3 regions of the Pseudomonas sp. Sample_16 genome follow, and region 1 is predicted to be linked to each of the others. Evidence: predicted binding sites of a transcription regulator. Region 1 holds the regulator's gene; each other region holds the start of a gene.

Region 1 (2,257 bases):
GGTCGATTCAAAATCGCCCTGCGAAGATTCGTTATGCCCCATAGCTCCCCCGTGGCGCAGTTCAACCGATGCGTTCGAAAATCTTCTCGATTTTTTCTTTCAACGCCTGGGCCGTGAAGGGTTTGACCACATAGCCGTTTACACCGGCCTGGGCCGCTTCGATGATCTGCTCGCGCTTGGCTTCAGCGGTCACCATCAACACCGGCAGGTGCTTGAGCTTTTCATCGGCACGCACGTGACGCAGCAGATCGATACCGGTCATGCCAGGCATGTTCCAGTCGGTCACCAGAAAGTCGATGCTCCCGCTGTTGAGGACCGGAATGGCGGTAGTGCCATCGTCGGCCTCGACCGTGTTGGTGAACCCAAGGTCACGCAACAGGTTTTTTATGATCCGCCGCATCGTTGAGAAGTCATCAACGATGAGGATTTTCATGTTCTTGTCCAATTCGACCTCCAAGCAGACTAAAACGCGCCCAGCACCTGGACGCGCCATTTCAATCAATCTGGCAAAGCACTCGATGACTGTCTGGAGTACAACGAAGCGAGACCGGCGCGGTTCATCACCCCACCAGCCACGTCGCAGTGCCCCCACACTGCCTTCAGCGCGCTCGCCACTCTCCCAAACGCCCCCTTAAACGGGCCGCGCACTGGCTATGTAACTGGCTGACCCGAGATTCGCTGACCCCCAGGACCTCACCGATTTCCTTGAGATTCAACTCTTCGTCGTAGTACAGCGCCAACACCAGTCGCTCGCGCTCCGGCAAATTGGCAATCGCGTCCGCCAGCGCTGCCTGGAAGCGTTCATCCTCCAGATCGCGTGACGGCTCGAGATGAGCACTCGCGCCATCCTCGTGCAGCCCTTCGTGTTCGCCGTCCTGCAACAGATCGTCGAAACTGAATAACCGGCTGCCCAGGGTGTCGTTCAAAATCCCGTAATAATCGTCGAGACTCAATTGGAGTTCGGCCGCAACTTCGTGATCTTTAGCGTCACGGCCGGTTTTCGCTTCAATCGAGCGGATGGCGTCGCTGACCATGCGGGTATTGCGGTGGACCGAGCGTGGCGCCCAGTCACCCTTGCGCACTTCATCGAGCATGGCGCCGCGGATGCGGATGCCCGCGTACGTCTCGAAACTCGCGCCTTTGCTGGCGTCGTATTTGGTCGAGACTTCCAGCAGGCCGATCATCCCGGCCTGGATCAAGTCTTCGACCTGGACACTGGCCGGCAGACGCGCCAGCAAGTGATAGGCAATGCGTTTGACCAGCGGCGCGTAACGCTCGATCAGCTCGTACTGCGCATCGCGTGCCGATTTCTTGTAGAGGTTGTAGCCGCTGGCTGTCATAGCACGGGTCCTGCCGTTTGTTGCACGAGGCGTTCGACGAAGAACTCCAGATGCCCACGCGGGTTGGCGGGCAACGGCCAGGTGTCGACCTTCTGCGCGATTGCCTTGAACGCCAGCGAGCACTTGGAGCGCGGGAATGCTTCGTAGACGGCACGCTGTTTTTGCACGGCCTTGCGCACGCTTTCGTCATAAGGCACGGCGCCGACGTATTGCAGGGCGACGTCGAGGAAACGATCCGTGACCTTGGTCAACTTGGCGAACAGATTGCGCCCTTCCTGCGGGCTCTGGGCCATGTTGGCCAGCACGCGGAAACGGTTCATGCCGTAGTCACGGTTGAGCAGTTTGATCAGGGCGTAGGCGTCGGTAATGGAGGTCGGCTCGTCGCAGACCACCAGCAACACTTCCTGGGCGGCACGGACAAAACTGACTACCGAGTCACCAATCCCCGCAGCGGTGTCGATCACCAGTACGTCGAGGTTGTCGCCGATATCGCTGAAGGCCTGGATCAGGCCGGCGTGCTGCGCCGGGCTCAAGTGAACCATGCTCTGGGTGCCGGACGCGGCGGGAACGATGCGGATGCCGCCGGGGCCCTGCAACAGGACGTCGCGCAGCTCGCAGCGACCTTCGATCACGTCGGCCAGGGTCCGTTTGGGTGTCAGCCCCAGCAGAACGTCGACGTTCGCCAGCCCCAGATCGGCGTCCAGCAGCATGACGCGCCGGCCGAGCTCAGCTAGAGCCAGGGACAAGTTCACTGACACGTTAGTCTTCCCGACGCCACCTTTGCCGCCGGTCACCGCGATCACCTGTACGGGATGCATGCTGCCCATGTTATTTCTTTACCTTGTCTTGCATAGACGGAGGCCACATTACTGGCTGCGCGTTCACAATCGGAACAATGCATGGCAGACCATCGATGT
Region 2 (2,257 bases), on a different contig from region 1:
GAACACCGGGAAGTCTGCCGGCACGAACAGGTCGCGGTACTTGTAGCCCGAGTACACCGCGGCACCGACCATGGTCGGCATGGCCAGGAAGAACGAGAACTCGGTAGCGGTCTTGCGCGACAGGCCGAACAGCAGTCCACCGATGATCGTCGAGCCGGAGCGCGAAGTGCCGGGAATCATCGCCAGGCACTGGGCGAAACCCACCTTGAGCGCATCTTTCCAGGTGATGTCATCGACGGTTTCGGCATGCACTTCATGCTGACGCTTTTCGGCCCACAGCATGATCACGCCACCCACGACCAGGGCTGCGGCCACGGTGATCGGGTTGAACAGGTAATGGTGAATCAAGTCAGCGAAGATCACCCCCAACACCACGGCCGGCAGGAAGGCAATCAGCAGGTTCGCGGTGAAACGTCGCGCACTCGGCTGGGTTGGCAATCCAATGACCACGTCGAAAATCTTGCGGCGAAACTCCCAGACCACCGCCAGGATCGCCCCGAGCTGGATGATGATGTTGAACGCCATGGCGCGTTCACCACCGAACTCGAGCAAGTCCGCAACAATGATCTGGTGCCCGGTACTGGAAATGGGCAAAAACTCTGTCAGTCCTTCTACAACGCCAAGAATCAAAGCCTGAAAGGCAGTCCAAAGGTCCATCAATCCCCCAAAAGGCTATGCATCTGCGCATGCCCCGTCATTAATACCAAGCGTTCACTGCGATCAGCGTCGTTGAAGTCCGCGTGCGCAAAGTCCCCCCTGGCCCCTGAAAATCGCGTGGAAAATCAATTTGGATTCAGGTTTTTGCGCGCCGGGCCGAAATCCTAACAGACAAGTCTGAAAAGCGCTGCCGCGTTATCGGACCTGGCAGGATGCTGGCGATCACTTTACAAAAACAAGAAACCGGAGCACCGCGTTATGAACAGCTTGCGCAATATGTCGATCAGCCGTCGGTTGTGGCTCATCTTGATCGTGGCCGTCATGATGCTGCTGGCCTTGGGCGTTTTGATGCTCAAGCAGATTCACGATGACCTGTATGACGCCAAGGCTCAAAAAACCCAGCATGTGGTGCAGACGGCCAGCGGTATCTTGAGTTATTACCATGGCCTGGAGACCACCGGCACGCTGAGCCGTGAAGACGCCCAGAAACAGGCGCTGACCGCCGTACGCGGCCTGCGCTATGACCAGAATGACTACTTCTGGATCAACGATCTGACGCCGGTGATGATCATGCACCCGGCCAACCCGAAGCTCGACGGCCAGAACCTTTCGGCGATCCGCGATCCCGACGGTTTTGCCGTGTTCAACGAAATGGTCGCCGTGGCCAAGAGCAAAGGCGCCGGGATCATCAATTACCGCTGGCCGAAACCGGGGGCCAGCGCGCCGGTCGAGAAAACCTCCTACGTCAAACTGTTCGAGCCCTGGGGCTGGGTGCTCGGCTCGGGGGTGTACATCGATGACATGCAGGCCGAGTTTTACGGGCAAGTATGGAAAGCAACGATCATTGGGGTGACCATTGCGCTGATCATGGTTGCGCTGGTGATCCTGATTGCCCGCAGCATCGTGCGTCCGCTCCAGGAAACCGTGAACGCAATGGCCAACATTGCCAGCGGTGAAAGTGATCTGACCCGCAGCCTGGACACCCATGGCCAGGATGAAGTCACGCAACTGGCGCGGCACTTCAATGCTTTCACCGCCAAACTGCGCCTGGTGATCGGCGAGTTGCAGGCATCTGCCAGTGCCTTGGGCCAGTCGTCCAGCGAACTGGGCAACGACGCCACTCAGGCCCAGCAACGCAGCCAGCAACAGTCGCAGCAAATGGAACTGGTGGCCACGGCGATCAACCAAGTCACCTATGGCGTGCAGGATGTGGCCAAGAACGCCGAACATGCCGCCAGTGAAATGCGCGACGCCGAAGCCCAGGCTCAACAAGGCCAGATCAACATCGACGGCAGCCTGCAACAGATCGATACGCTGTCTTCGACCATCGATCAGGCCGTGGAAGTCATTCGTACCCTGGCCGCCGAAAGCACGCAGATCGGCAGCGTGCTGGAGGTGATCCGCTCCATCGCCGAGCAGACCAATCTGCTGGCCTTGAACGCGGCCATCGAGGCTGCCCGTGCCGGCGAGCAAGGTCGCGGATTTGCCGTGGTGGCCGATGAGGTTCGACTGCTGGCCCAGCGTACACAGAAGTCCACGGCGGAGATCCAGTCGATGATCGAACGCCTGCAAAGTCATTCCGAAGCGGCGGTCAAGGTCA
Region 3 (2,257 bases), on a different contig from region 1:
TATCAGCCGCACCACTTGTTCCAGGCGATCCTGCAACGCCTTGGGGGTCCCGGCAAACAACAGATGCGCCTCGTCGAAAAACAACGCCAACAGCGGTTTGTCCGAATCACCGCGCTCCGGCAATTGCTCGAACAATTCGGCCAGCAACCACAACAGAAACGTCGCGTAGACCTTCGGCGCTTCGTGCACCAGCCGACTGGCATCGAGCAAATGAATGCGACCACGACCGTCGACTGTCGGTTGCAGAATGTCTTCGAGTTGCAGCGCCGGCTCACCGAACAGCGCCTCCGCCCCCTGTTGTTCGAGCGTTGCCAGACGCCGCAGCAGGGCTTGGCTGGAACCGGTGGTCATCAGCGCCGCATCATCGCCGAGCAGCTGTGGATGATCCTTGAGGTGATTGAGCAATGCCTTCAGGTCTTTGAGGTCCAGCAGCAACAAGCCTTCGCGGTCGGCGACCTTGAACGCGGCATACAGCGCCGATTGCTGACTGTCCGTCAGCTCCAACAGGCTACCCAACAATAACGGGCCCATTTCGCTCAAGGTTGTGCGCAGTGGATGACCGGACTGCCCGTGAATGTCCCACAAGGTCACCGGATAAGCCTGAGGCTTGTGGTTCAGCCAGGGCATCCCGGCGATTCGCTCGGCAATCTTGCCCTGGGGATTACCGGCTGCACCCAGACCGCAGAGATCGCCCTTGATATCGGCGGCAAATACCGCGACTCCGGCATCACTGAAGGCTTCGGCCATACGTTGCAAGGTGACGGTCTTGCCCGTCCCGGTAGCCCCCGCAATCAAACCGTGACGGTTGGCCAGGCGCATGGCCTGGGCGATCGGCTGCCCGGAAAGATCGGCGCCGATAACGAGTTGCAATGAGTCATGCATTTGGTCACCCATGGTTAATCTTTGATCCTTCACGGCCGATAGAAATAGCAACAAAGCAGACAGACACAATCTGGTAGGACATTTCCCTTAAGGAGCGATGGAAATATCACTTGCTTTCAACCCTGCCCCTTTTGCGTTCCTTTATAAAAGCACGCGCTGGGCAATAAGACCTTAGCGGACCCCAAGCCATGAATAAAAATCTACGCTTCAGCCATAAAATCCTGCTTGCCGCCGCCCTCATCGTCATTGCCACTTTCGCCTCATTCACCCTGTACAACGACTATTTACAGCGTAATGCCATCCGCGAAGACCTGGACAACTATCTCAACGAGATGGGGGATGTCACCGCCAACAACATCCAGACATGGTTGACCGGCCGGATTCTGCTGATCGAAAACCTTTCGCAAAACATCGCCATCAACCCGGAACAAGCCAACGTAGCCGCCCTGCTTGAACAGAAAGCGCTGACCTCGACGTTCATGGCGTCCTACCTGGGCGATGCCACCGGGCATTTCACCATCAGACCCGACGCGAAGATGCCCGATGGCTTCGATCCACGGGTCCGCCCTTGGTACAAGGGGGCGGAAAACAGCAGCACGCCGACCCTGACCGAGCCCTATATCGATGCGGCGACCGGTCAAACCATCATTTCCATGGCCATGGCCTCGAAAAAATCCGGGCAAAGCATCGGCGTGATCGGCGGTGACCTGAGCCTGCAAACGCTGATCGATACCCTCAGCGCCCGCGACTTCGACGGCATGGGCTACGCCTTTCTGGTCAGCGCCGACGGCAAAATCCTGGTTCACCCGGACAAAGCGCTGGTGATGAAGTCCCTGAGCGAGGCGTATCCGAAAGACACGCCGCGAATCGGCAACGGTTTCAGTGAAGTCGATGTCGACGGCAAGACCCGCATCGTCAGCTTCACGCCGATCAAAGGCTTACCCTCGGTCAACTGGTACATCGGCTTGTCCATCGACAAGGAAAAAGCCTTCTCGATGCTCAGCGAATTCCGCGCTTCAGCGGTGGTGGCGACCGTCATCGCGGTGGCAATCATCATCGCCCTGCTGGGCATGCTGATCCGCATCCTGATTCAGCCGCTGCACGTCATGACCCGCGCCATGGCCGACATTGCCGACGGCGAAGGCGACCTGACCAAGCGCCTGACCATCGTCAACAACGATGAGTTCGGCACGCTCGGCACGGCATTCAACCGTTTCGTCGAGCGTATCCACGGTTCGATCCGCGAAGTGTCTTCCGCCACCGGCCAGGTCAACGAAGTCGCGTTGCGTGTGGTGGCGGCCTCGAACTCGTCGATGTTCAACTCCGACCAGCAGGCATCGCGCACCAGCAGTGTCGCCGCCGCGATCAACCAGCT

What was found. Region 1 encodes FliA, which starts transcription of late flagellar genes. Its sites were predicted from a motif close to CTAAAGTTTNNNNNNNNNNNGCCGNTAA; they were not measured.
Region 2: the regulator FliA is predicted to act here: its motif matches at 793-820, upstream of D8U69_RS10595 (methyl-accepting chemotaxis protein).
Region 3: the regulator FliA is predicted to act here: its motif matches at 897-924, upstream of D8U69_RS01770 (methyl-accepting chemotaxis protein).

Annotation. Positions count from the first base shown of each region.
Region 1 is NZ_RCOB01000197.1:111,815-114,071, forward strand. It holds gene D8U69_RS26360 (protein phosphatase CheZ) at 1-42, opposite strand, end outside; gene D8U69_RS26365 (chemotaxis response regulator CheY) at 62-433, opposite strand; gene fliA (RNA polymerase sigma factor FliA) at 600-1,340, opposite strand; gene fleN (flagellar synthesis regulator FleN) at 1,337-2,167, opposite strand.
Region 2 is NZ_RCOB01000070.1:47,531-49,787, reverse strand. It holds gene D8U69_RS10600 (undecaprenyl-diphosphate phosphatase) at 1-657, opposite strand, end outside; gene D8U69_RS10595 (methyl-accepting chemotaxis protein) at 916-2,257, shown strand, end outside.
Region 3 is NZ_RCOB01000015.1:25,674-27,930, reverse strand. It holds gene D8U69_RS01775 (helicase HerA-like domain-containing protein) at 1-882, opposite strand, end outside; gene D8U69_RS01770 (methyl-accepting chemotaxis protein) at 1,071-2,257, shown strand, end outside.